Regions from separate parts of the Pantoea allii genome, predicted to be linked through region 3. Evidence: predicted binding sites of a transcription regulator. Region 3 holds the regulator's gene; each other region holds the start of a gene.
The links. The regulator PurR, encoded in region 3, represses purine synthesis genes. The targets are predictions, from matches to a motif close to CANGCAAACGTTTGCNTG.
Positions count from the first base shown of each region.

Region 1: guaD (guanine deaminase) is a predicted target of PurR. The motif match lies at 1,698-1,715, and genes of this name have one in related genera.
Region 2: cvpA (colicin V production protein) is a predicted target of PurR. The motif match lies at 2,762-2,779, and genes of this name have one in related genera.

Region 1 is NZ_CP125958.1:2,362,900-2,367,131, forward strand. It holds gene QNH99_RS11165 (DUF1283 family protein) at 1-285, opposite strand, end outside; gene QNH99_RS11170 (YnfA family protein) at 419-745, shown strand; gene ydfG (bifunctional NADP-dependent 3-hydroxy acid dehydrogenase/3-hydroxypropionate dehydrogenase YdfG) at 774-1,520, opposite strand; gene guaD (guanine deaminase) at 1,904-3,232, shown strand; gene xdhA (xanthine dehydrogenase small subunit) at 3,229-4,232, shown strand, end outside.
Region 2 is NZ_CP125958.1:1,536,720-1,540,951, reverse strand. It holds gene QNH99_RS07535 (UbiX family flavin prenyltransferase) at 1-556, opposite strand, end outside; gene purF (amidophosphoribosyltransferase) at 658-2,175, opposite strand; gene cvpA (colicin V production protein) at 2,213-2,698, opposite strand; gene dedD (cell division protein DedD) at 2,963-3,754, opposite strand; gene folC (bifunctional tetrahydrofolate synthase/dihydrofolate synthase) at 3,744-4,232, opposite strand, start outside.
Region 3 is NZ_CP125958.1:2,655,671-2,659,902, reverse strand. It holds gene punC (purine nucleoside transporter PunC) at 1-203, opposite strand, end outside; gene punR (DNA-binding transcriptional activator PunR) at 310-1,215, shown strand; gene purR (HTH-type transcriptional repressor PurR) at 1,212-2,237, opposite strand; gene QNH99_RS12535 (YnhF family membrane protein) at 2,518-2,607, shown strand; gene QNH99_RS12530 (C40 family peptidase) at 2,657-3,478, opposite strand; gene QNH99_RS12525 (Grx4 family monothiol glutaredoxin) at 3,844-4,179, shown strand; gene rnt (ribonuclease T) at 4,222-4,232, opposite strand, start outside.

The DNA.
Region 1 (4,232 bases), 290 kb from region 3:
GCGCAGCGTGTTCGGTTCCCAGTAAGCATTCAGGTTAGCACTTTGTTCGCACTTATCCCGTGTGTCGAAGGCGCGATCGGCCTTATCGAACTCTTTTTCCACCCGATTGTTCACTTTATTACGCAGCATATGCGTATCATTCCACTGCTCTTTACTCTGGCGTGCCGCTTCGTTATTCAGCGCGCTGCTGCCGTTTTCAATAATCAGGTGATCGGTAGCTGCACTCACAGACAGGGCGGTCGCAGAAAGCAGGGCCACCATCAGAACCGGAACCAATTTTTTCATCGTAATATCCTTCGATTAACTCTGCTTTTACCTATGGGTAAAACTATTGCATCAAATGAGGATAGTATACCATTGACGATTACTTGCTCACCAGTTGTGTGCATGTTGTTTACCTGTCAGAGAGATTATCGTGCTGCTCAAAACCACCTTCCTGTTTTTTATAACCGCACTGGCGGAAATTATTGGCTGTTTTCTGCCGTGGCTCTGGTTGAAGAAGGGCGCCTCTGTCTGGTTGTTATTTCCTGCCGCATTAAGCCTGGCGCTGTTTGTCTGGTTGCTCACCTTACATCCTGCCGCCAGCGGACGTGTTTATGCGGCTTACGGCGGCGTTTATGTGCTGACGGCGTTGCTGTGGCTGCGCGTGGTCGACGGGGTCAGGCTGAGTGTATGGGACTGGAGTGGCGCACTGATTGCTCTGAGCGGCATGGTAATTATCGTGGTGGGCTGGGGCAAAGCGTAAACGCCAGCCCGGGTGGCTGGCGCTGCGATCAGGGTTTGTGGACTTTCAGTCCCGCCAGGGTCTGACTGACAGGCATCATTTCCAGAGTGTTAATGTTGACGTGCTTCGGCAGTGTCGCCACCCAGTAAACGGCTTCGGTGACATCTTCCGGCGTCAGGGCTGTCGCGCCTTCGTAAACCCGATCGGCCTTGTCATCGTCGCCTTTAAAGCGCACGTTGGAAAACTCGGTACCGCCGACCAGGCCCGGCTCAATATCGGTCACGCGCAGTGCCGTGCCGTGCAAGTCGGTACGTAAGTTGAGGCTGAACTGGCGCACAAAAGCCTTGGTTGCCCCATAGACATTGCCCCCGGCATAAGGCCAGCTGCCGGCAATGGAACCAATATTAATAATGTGGCCGACGTTACGCTCTACCATGGCAGGCAAGACGGCGCGCGTCATATAGACCAGCCCTTTGGTATTGGTGTCGATCATATTTTCCCAGTCATTCACATCTGCCCGGTGCGCCGGTTCGATGCCCAGCGCCAGGCCAGCGTTATTCACCAGAACATCAATATGACGCCACGCATCAGGCAACTGCGTGATGGCTTCTTCAATGGATGCCCGGTTACGCACATCTAACTGAACGGTATACAGATTGTCGCCCAATTCCGCTTTTAGCGCCTTCAGCCGTTCTGCTCGACGTCCACTGGCGATGACCTTATGACCGGTTTCGATGAACCGGCGGGTAATGCTTTGGCCAAATCCTGCGGTGGCCCCCGTAACAAATATAATCATCTCGCTTTTCCCTTATCCCGTTTCGTGGTGTTTGCATCACCTTAGCATGTCAGTTTTGCGTATGCCCGTTGAATTCTGAGGCAATGATGACCGCGACGTTGCGCTGTTTTAGCGCAGGCTGCACTAAAACCGTGCAGTGCCCGACGCTGCCGGGGAAGCATTCAGGCGGCAGATGGCTTAGCAACCGATTGCCTTGAGTGAGCAATCGGTTGCGTGGAGAATTTGTCAGCGTAAATGTTGCGCAACAAATAAATCCATCTATCTTTATGAAAATAAAGGATTTTAATTAAACTGCTGCTGGCACGACTCTTGCAATGTATTACCTATAGAGAGTGTTAAAGGAACAGGACGACGAGATGACGCGTCCGGTAAGAGGAAACCCTATGTTTACAAGCCCGGACACAGCGATTCGCGCCAGTTTTTTCGATTTCGTCGACGTGGCAAAAGATCCTGAGGCTATTTTAGCCCAGGCGCGTTATATCGACGATGGCCTGCTCATTTTACGTGAGGGCCGCGTTGTGGCGCTGCATGACTGGCATGAGGTGAGCGACAGCCTGCGTCCAGACGCCGTCATCGATTTGCGCGGTAAGTTGATCATGCCGGGTTTTGTCGACTGCCATATCCACTATCCCCAAACGGAAATGATCGGTGCCTTTGGTGAACAGCTTCTCGAATGGCTGAATCAGTATACGTTCCCGGTAGAAGGCCAGTACCGCTGCCCGGAACATGCCGCGCAAATGTCGGCGTTTTTTCTTCACCAGTTGCTGGCCAACGGCACCACCAGTGCGTTGATTTTTGGCACGGTTCATCCTCAGTCGGTAGAGGCTTTATTCAGCGCGGCTGAAGCGCTGAATATGCGCATCATTGCCGGAAAAGTGATGATGGATCGCAATGCGCCCGATTACCTCGTCGAAACGCCGGAAGAAAGCTATCAGCAAACCCGTGCGCTGATTGAACGCTGGCACCAGCGGGGCCGCCTGGGCTATGCCCTGACGCCGCGTTTTGCGCCCACGTCTTCGCCCGCCTTGCTGGAAAAAGTGCAGACGCTTCGTACGGCCTATCCTGATGTCTGGCTCCATACGCACCTCAGCGAAAACCCGCAGGAGGTGGCCTGGGTGAGAGCGCTGTTCCCCGATCACAATGGCTATCTCGACGTTTACCACCAATACCAGCTGACCGGTCGTCGCAGCGTGTTTGCACACTGCCTGCATCTGGAAAATCATGAATGGCAGTGCCTGCATGATACCGATTCCGCCATTGCCTTTTGTCCGACCTCAAACCTGTTTCTGGGAAGCGGCCTGTTTAATATCAAACGCAGCTGGCAGCAGGGCATTAACGTCGGCATGGGCACCGATGTGGGGGCGGGAACCACCTTTAATATGTTGCAAACGCTGGGGGAAGCCTACAAGGTCGGCCAGCTGCAACAATACAGGCTGAGTGCGGCAGAAGCCTTTTATCATGCCACGCTGGGCGGTGCTCATGCCCTGGATCTTGACCAGCACATTGGTAATTTTTTACCAGGTAAAGAAGCCGATTTTGTCGTGCTGGATATGGCCGTTTCCCCGTTGCAAAAGCTGCGCATGAGTAACTGCAAGGATATCTGGGAGAAACTGTTTGTGCTGATGACCCTGGGCGATGACAGAAACATCGTTCAGACCTGGGTTAACGGTCAGCCAGTCTGGCAATCCGCCACAAGGGAGAATGCCGCATGATTCAGTTCCTGCTTAACGATTTACCGATTACCGAAGAACAGATCGATCCTAATCTGACGGTGCTGTCTTATCTGCGCACCCACAAGCGCCGCTGTGGAACCAAAGAAGGCTGTGCTTCGGGTGATTGTGGTGCCTGCAGCGTGACGCTGGGCAGTGTGGTAGACGGAAAATTACAGTATCAGACCGTTAACAGCTGCCTGATGCTGGTGAGTGGATTACAGGGCAAACAGCTTATTACGGTTGAAGATTTACGTCAGGGCAAAACCCTGCATCCCGCTCAGCAGGCCATGGTGGACTGCCACGGTTCACAGTGTGGCTTCTGCACACCGGGTTTTGTGATGTCGTTGTTCAGTTTGCAGAAAAACAATCATGGCTGGGATCGTCAACAGGCAGAGCACGCGCTGGCCGGTAACCTCTGCCGCTGCACCGGCTATCGTTCCATCATGGCGGCCGCCGAGCAGGTGGTGACGCAGCCGCAGCCTGACCGCTTTGATCGGCAGGAAGAGAAGGTAGTTGAGCGCCTGACCGCGCTGAATAGCCAGGAAGTCCAGGTGGTGCAGGACAAAGGCCGCTACTGCTATATCCCCAAAACCGTTGAACAGCTCGCCACGCTCTACGCGGCGCAGCCCGACGCCGCGTTGCTGGCAGGGGGCACCGATCTCAGCCTGCTGATCACCCAGCGTTATCAGAGCATTCCGTTGATGATTGCGCTAGGACAGGTTGATGCGCTGAAAGTGTGCCATGAGGATGACGCGTATTATCGGCTGGGAGCCGCGGCCTCGCTGGAAAAAATCGCCGATTTTATGGCGACGCGCATACCGGGTTTGACCGAGATGCTGACGCGTTTTGCCTCACTGCAAATTCGTCAGCTCGGCACGCTGGGCGGTAATCTTGCGAATGCCTCCCCGATTGGCGATGCTTCACCTACGCTGCTGGCGTTAAATGCTTCCTTGCTTCTGCAGAAAGGCAACACGCAACGTACCTTGTCACTCGACGACTT
Region 2 (4,232 bases), 1.1 Mb from region 3:
AGCGCACAAATAAATCCTGCGGCAGTTCAATATCAAACTGATCGATAACCCGATTAACGGTCTGATCGACCAGTTGATCAATCGTGGTAGGACGGTGATAAAAAGCAGGCACCGGCGGCATAATGATGGCCCCCAGTTCAGCCGCGGTGGTCATCATCCGCAGATGACCGATATGCAGCGGTGTTTCACGCACGCACAGTACCAGCTTGCGCTGCTCTTTCAGCACCACATCCGCTGCACGTGTCAGCAGCGAGTCGCTGTAGCTATGCACAATACCGGACAGGGTTTTCATCGAGCAGGGCAGAATCACCATTCCCAGCGTTTTAAACGACCCGGAGGAGATGCTGGCGGCAATATCGCGCACATCGTGAACCACATCGGCCAGCGCCTGGACGTCCCGCAGGCTGTAGTCGCTTTCCAGGCTCAGCGTCTGACGTGCTGCCTGACTGATGATCAGGTGCGTTTCCACATCGCTGACCTGCTGCAAAACCTGCAACAGCCGGATGCCAAATATCACGCCGCTTGCGCCAGAAATACCAATAATGAGTCGTTTCATCGTTCAACCTTGCAGTGGCAAAGCGCACCATAATAGCGCAGACCGGCAGAAAACACAGAGGGCGGGATAAGTCCCGCCCTCTTATTTGCATTCAGGTTAGCTTAGCCTTCGTTATGCAGCTCAAGATTTTCCACTTCATTTTGACGGGCAATAGCTTTTGCGTCGTCATTACGCAGGGATTCCAGATATTCAAGATAGCCCTGATCGACGTCTTTCGTCACATAAATACCGTTGAAGACGGAACACTCGAACTGAACGATATCCGGGTTTTCTTCCCGTACGGCTTCGATAAGGTCATCAAGGTCCTGGAAAATCAGCGCATCTGCTTTGATGATCTGGCGAATCTCTTCCACTTCACGACCGTGGGCAATCAGCTCGGTCGCGCTTGGCATATCGATGCCATAGACATTGGGAAAACGCACTTCCGGTGCGGCAGACGCAAGATAAACCTTTTTCGCGCCCGCTTCACGAGCCATCTCGATAATCTGCTCAGAGGTGGTGCCGCGCACGATAGAGTCATCAATCAGCAGGACGTTTTTATCGCGGAACTCGGCACGGTTAGCGTTGAGCTTGCGGCGAACCGCGCTGCGGCGCAGTTGCTGACCCGGCATGATAAAGGTACGGCCGACGTAGCGGTTTTTAACAAAGCCCTGACGGTAAGGCTTATCAAGGATTCTCGCGATTTCCAGTGCGGTATCCATTGAGGTTTCCGGAATCGGAATCACCACGTCGATATCCAGATCTTCCCACTCGCGGGCAATCTTCTGGCCCAGCTTGGTGCCCATACGGACGCGAGCGCTGTAGACCGAAATCTTATCCAGGAATGAGTCCGGACGGGCAAAATAGACGTATTCGAACAGGCAAGGATTGTTTTTAGGGTTTTCGGCGCACTGACGGGTAGAAAGCTGTCCCTGCTCAGTGATATAGACCGCTTCACCCGGTGCAACGTCACGGATGAATTCAAAACCCAGGGTGTCCAGCGCCACACTTTCAGACGCCACCATGTACTCGGTACGGCCATCGGCAATGACGCGTTTGCCCAGCACCAGCGGACGAATGCCGTTAGGATCGCGGAAGGCCACCATGCCGTGACCGATAATCATCGCCACCACGGCATACGCGCCACGAACCTGCTGGTGCACCGCCGCAATGGCGGCGAAAACGTTGTCGGCTTCCAGCGGATAGTGCTGAAAACGATCCAGTTCCTGAGCAAATATATTCAGCAGAATTTCAGAATCTGAGGTGGTGTTCACATGACGGCGACCCTTTTCGAACAGGCGCTTACGCAGCTCATGTGCATTGGTCAGGTTGCCGTTATGGGCAAGAGAAATACCGTACGGCGAGTTGACGTAGAACGGCTGTGCTTCAGAAGCGCTGGAGCTGCCCGCGGTAGGATAGCGTGCGTGACCAATCCCCATGTTGCCTTGCAAACGTTGCATATGACGCGCTTCGAAGACGTCGCTGACCAGACCATTCGCCTTACGCAGGCGAAAGCAGTTCAGCGCATCGATGGTACAAATGCCTGCGGCATCCTGCCCACGGTGCTGGAGCACCGTTAACGCGTCATAGATCGACTGGTTGACCGGCATGAAACCGGTGATACCGACAATACCGCACATGTTGTCATTTCCTCATTAAGCCGTACGCCCGGTGGCCTCACCGGGGCAAAAAACTCGACGTGCTTTTCAGGTAGTCAAAAAACCACCTGATTATAGAACTGAACTCGGGAATAAGTTGAGACTGCTGCCAGTCCGGGCTCTTCGAAAAGCCCGTGAATGTATCAAGGAAGAACAGCAAAGCGGCCACGATGAGCACACCACGCAACGCCCCGAAACAAACGCCTAATACCCGATCGGTTCCCGACAGGCCGGTTTTCTCAACCAGCGAGCCGATAACGTAGTTCACGATTGCCCCCACAATCAGGGTCGCGATGAACAGCACCGCAATCGCGATTCCGTTACGAACCAGTTCGTCGTCAAAACCTGTGAACCAGACTGCAAGGTAGGCATAGTAATGACTGGCGACAAAAAACGCGCATCCCCAGGTAACAAGAGATAAGGCTTCGCGGACAAACCCTCGAACCAGGCTGACCAAAGCCGAAAAACCAACTACCGCAATAATGACGTAATCAATCCAGATCATGAACTCTTCCAGCGCCAGTGCCATTGCACCCCTGCTTCCAGTTCGGGGCGCATTCTAACAGAAAAAGAAAACGTTTGCGTAGGGGTTTTCAGGTTCTGCATCCATAAAAAAGGCGATGAAAAAATCCCTCTTCGCCTGTGTCATTATTAACCCATTAACAGGTTGAAAAGTGGTCGCTATTCACGCCTGAGCCGCACCCGGCGTCCCCGTTCCCGCGGCGAAAGGCGCTGCCTGTTAATCTTATCGGCAGCACCAATCAGCGGTTTAACGTGCGCTGTAAGATTTTACGACGCCGCTTAAGCCCGACACGTTTTTCAGCTCAGCTACCGCCGCCTGCATTTTGGCTTTTGAAGCGTCCGGCCCAACATAAATACGGGTGATTTGTCCCTGTACCGGCGTGGACGGCACCGTATAAGCCCGGTAGCCCGACAAGCGCAACTTCGCGACGATTTCATTGACCTTACTGGCATTTTTCAGCGCACCCAACTGCACGACATAGGCCTGACCGGCAGGCTGACTCTCTTTAGGCTGCTCTGCTGGAGCGGGCTTTTCCGCAGGCTGCGATTGTTCGGCCGGTTTGGTTTTTTCAACCGGCTTAGCCTGTTCAACCGGCCGGGGTTTTTCCACCGGTTTGCTCTGCGGCGGCTCTGCCGATTTCGGTTTAGCCTGTTCAACCTGTTTTGGTCGGGTTGGCTCCACCGGTTTGGCTTTCGGGGTGGTCGTGGCCGTCGATGAATGTACCGGCGGCGGCGATACCACGCTCGGCTCGCTGCTGTGCTCTGGCTGACTGCTGCCCTCGGTGGCGTCAGCGTCATCCGCATCAGGATGGCTGACCGCACTGCCCGCGCCCGCAGGCGGCTGCGCAGGAAGCGACTGCGTCACCGGCGGCACCATTTCGCTGTCCTGCTGATCATCGGGTTTGGGCACCAGAGGGATCGCGGCAAACTCTTCTTTGTAATGCTTTTTCTTACCATCCAGCAGCCCCGGCAATACGATTACGCCGACGGCTACCAGAATAACGGTACCGACTAAACGGTTTTGAAACTTACTCGCCACGTCCTTTCTCCGTTTCAATCGATTCCATGACCTGCGCGACCGTCAGGAAAGAGCCGCAGACCAGAATGATATCCTGCGGTTCCGCCTGCTGGCGCGCCTGTTGCCAGGCCTGTTCAACATCCGCGAACGCCTGAGCGGAGGTCACGTGCGCCATGAGTTGTTCCGCGCTGGCACCGCGAGGGCCATCAAGCGGCGCGCAATACCAGTTGTCCACCTGAGGTGACAGCGCCGCCAGCGTGCCAGCAATATCTTTATCATGCAGCATGCCAACGACCGCATGTACCCGACCTGCCTGCGGCAGCGCCGCAAGTCGCGAGGCCAGATAGGCTGCGGCGTGGGGATTATGGGCAACATCCAAAATTACGCGAGGTGATTCGCTGATCGTCTGGAAACGGCCGGGCAAAATCGCCAGCGGCAGATGCGCACGGATCAGCGCCTCGCTGACCTTCAGCCCTGAAGCGCGAAGCGCCACCAGGGC
Region 3 (4,232 bases):
ATACGGTCAGACAGCGGGCCCCATACCAGTTGACCGCAGGCAAAACCCGCCAGAAACAGGCTCATGCTGGCGCTGATCATACCCGCTGAGGTGTTGAAACTTTGCTGCATAGCCCCGAAGGCAGGCAGATACATGTCGGTCGCCAGAAAGCCCAGCATACTGAGCACGGCAAGATAGGGAATGAATCCTTTTGAAGCTGACATCTGATTCTCTTTTTTGCAGGATAAACGCGGGGAGTGTAAAAGCTGTACTTCATGCTGTGAAACGGTAAAATTTGCCTGTTGCTGTTAAAAAATTTGAAGGCAGAATATGTGGTCTGAATATGCGCTTGAAGTGGTCGATGCTGTCGCGCGCGGTGGCAGTTTCAGTGCCGCCGCACAGGAGTTGCACCGTGTGCCTTCTGCTATCAGCTATACCGTCCGTCAGCTTGAAACCTGGCTGGCCGTGCCGCTGTTTGAACGTCAGCACCGTGAGGTGGTTTTAACCCCTGCGGGAGAACATTTTGTGCGCGAAGGGCGCAGCGTCATCAAAAAAATGGATGCCACCCGGCGACAGTGTCAGCAGTTAGCCAATGGCTGGCGTGGTCAGATAGGCATAGCCGTGGACTGTATTGTCAAACCGCAGCGGACCCGGCAATTTGTCAGGGATTTCTATCGCCACTTTCCCGATATGGAGCTGCACATCAGTTATGAAGTGTTTAACGGTGTCTGGGATGCGTTGGCAGACGGACGGGTTGATGTGGCGATAGGGGCAACGCAGGCTATTCCGGTGGGCGGTCGGTTTGCGTTTCGCGATATGGGCACCCTGAACTGGCGCTGTATTGTCGCGCGACAGCATCCGTTAACCCAGGTGAGCAGACTGGATGATGATGCGTTGCGCAACTGGCCGTCGCTGGTGCTGGAAGACACCTCGCGTGCTTTACCGCGCCGCATGACCTGGGCGCTGGATAATCAACGTCGGCTGGTGGTGCCTGAATGGCAGACCGGGCTGGACTGCGTCCGTGCCGGACTCTGCGTGGCGATGGTGCCCGGGCATTTAGCCCGTCCGCTGCTGGATAGCGGCGAGGTGAGCGAACTTGCCTTGCCTCAGGCTTTTCCTGAAAGCCCTTGCTGCGTCAGCTGGGCGGAAGATCGCGCATCACCGGCATTGGGCTGGCTTCTCAATTACCTGGGTGATGCGCAAACGCTAAATCAGGAGTGGTTAAGCGAGGATTAACGACGGTAATCGCGGTAAGGGCCATAGCCCACAGAGCGTCGCTCAATCAGCGTCGGGTGGACTTCGATAGTTTGTGACTCTTCGCGCTTGCTGGTGATGCGGTCCAGCAGCATCTCCAGCGCTTTCTCGCCTAACTGCGCTTTGGGCTGATGTACGGTTGTCAGTGCGGGCGTGAAGTAGCGCGCATTGCGCACGTTGTCGTAACCAATCACCGAAATATCCTGGGGAACGCGCAGGCCCATTTCATCTGCCGCACAGATAGCGCCCATGGCCATAATATCGCCTCCGCAGAAGACGGCACTGGGCCGTTGTTTTTGCGACAGGATTTGCTGCATAGCCTGATAACCGGATTCTGGTTCAAAGTCACCCTGCACAATCCATTCTGAGCGGGGCTGAATACCAGCTTCTTCCAGCGCCTTAAGGAAACCCGCATGACGACCGCCGCCGGTATTACGCTCCATCTGCCCCGGAATCGCGCCAATGTCACGATGCCCGCGCTCAATCAAATAGCGACCGGCCAGGTAGCCGCCCTGAAAAGCGTTATCCAGTACGGTATCGGTAAAGTCGGCACGTGATTCGCCCCAGTCCATGACCACCATAGGAATATTGCGGTTGGCTTCCAGCATTTGCAGCAAATCATCCGGATACTCCGAACACATCACCAGCAGCCCATCAACGCGTTTTTGCGCCATCATCGACAGATAGGCGCGCTGTTTTTGCAGGTCGTTATGCGCGTTACCCAGAATCAGGGTATAGCCTTTTTCAAAGCAGTGATTCTCAACGGCTTCGATAATTTCGGCGAAGTAGGGCGCTTCGCTGGACGTCGCTAACAAGCCCAGCGTTTTGGTGTGATTCACCTTCAGGCTGCGTGCCACGGCGCTTGGCGAATAATGTAATTCCCGAATCGCTTCCCATACTGCTTCGCGAGTATTTTCCGCAACAAAGCGGGTTTTATTAATCACGTGAGAAACGGTTGTGGTGGATACACCTGCGCGTTTCGCCACATCTTTAATTGTTGCCATGAAAATCAAACTCCCGGGCTTACCTAACATGTTGATAAGCATGTTGTTAAACGTTTGCGTCAGCGGACGGTTATTTCTGCAAAAAAAGCGTTTTTCTGGCCGGTAATGGGATATCGGGGCAGGAAATAACGTCTGAAAAAAGTGCTGGTGCAACCGATGTTGCGCGCTGTTGCGCAACAAAGGGGGGATTCTAACAAGGCTGCACGGATAAAACGAGATTTTTACCCGCGCGTATGGGAAAATCCCTTAACCCTACAAAAAGCATGGCTAAGGAGTTGTGATGAGTACCGATTTGAAACTGTCATTAATGACAACGGCAGCAGCACTGTTGATGATTATCGCGTTTAGCTTTACCGCTATTCTGAACTAATAAAAAAGCCGGGAAGGTTTCCCTTTCCCGGCTTTTTAAATAATGACGTTTAGCGAACGGTTTTTGGCGTCATAACCCGACGCGCACCAATGTAGTGGCGCTGCCAATAATCTTCGCTTAACGCACTGATTTGAATATCTTTACCGGTACGCGGTGACTGAATAAATTTACCGTTGCCCAGGTAAACCCCAACGTGATCGGCGGTGCCTCGTCCATTAATGCGGAAGAACACCAGATCGCCTTTCTCCAGCGCTTCACGATTCACCGGCGCAGCATCACGCAGATGGTACATTTCGTTAGCGGTACGTGGGATTTTAAACTTCACGACATCTTTGTACGCGTACCAGACCAGGCCGCTGCAATCAAAACCGGTATGGGGTGATTTACCGCCCCACTGATAGCGCTTACCCAGTTGGCCCATCAGCTTCGCCATCGCGGTTTCACGCGCTTTTTGATAACGCTGGCGGTGTGCACTGCTCATTTTGATGGTGCCGGTTTCTTTGCTGTCGGCACTGGCCACTTTCACCGCACGTTGATGACCGTAACGTTTTTTACTGGTGGCGTTGGCCGCGACTTTCTTCGTTAGCGCCTTACGTGAACTCGCTGTTTTGGTGAGGGTTTTATGAGAGTGAACCGTGTGAGTGGCATTTTTACTGGTTTTAAGTGTTTTACTGGCTTTTTGCACTGTAGAGGGACGGCTCTTTTTCGCCGAGGCTTTAACCGTGCGTCGTTTGCGCCGCTCATCTTCGCGCGCACTTTTTTTCTCTACCTTATGCAAGCTGGCCTTAACCGGCGCCTGCGGTGATGCCGCGGCGACATTAAAGAACAGTTGCGCAAAAGCCAGAATAAGAAGCGTAATAATTGAACGCATAGTCCGTTTACTGGTTAAGCTGTCAGATCCAACAGGTGTCTGACAAGGGTAAGAAAAATCTGATCAAGGATCAGTGCCGAAGACATTCTAGTCCAGTTTTTTTTAAAACAGTAAGTCCTTTTTTTATTAATTAATGACTTGGGTAAAAATCAGGCATAAATAAGCAATTTCAGTAGCTTAAGTCAGCAAAATTATTGCAAATTATTAATGAGTTCATTCCGGCTATCATTCTTGTCCCGGGAGTAAACCCCCAGCAGACTTAACAAACATGGCGATTTACCCCTGGCCGGCACAAAATCTCGTTTTCAGTCCTGGAGGGAAGTCGCTACAATAAAGAAACACGAAGTGACGAATTAAGGAAGGCAATAATGAGTACTGTAGAAAAAATTCAGCGCCAGATCGCAGAAAACCCGATCCTGCTGTACATGAAAGGTTCGCCGAAACTGCCAAGCTGCGGTTTCTCTGCTCAGGCGGTTCAGGCGCTGTCTGCCTGTGGTGAGCGCTTCGCTTACGTGGATATTCTGCAGAACCCGGATATTCGCGCAGAGCTGCCAAAATTTGCCAACTGGCCAACCTTTCCGCAGTTGTGGGTGGATGGTGAACTGGTCGGCGGCTGCGACATTATTGTTGAGATGTTCCAGCGCGGCGAACTGCAGCCGCTGGTGAAAGAAACCGCTGAGAAGTTTAAAGAAGCGGAATAACAAAAAAGGCCGACATCGTCGGCCTTTTCTTTTGACTGGATTTTACTCCGCCG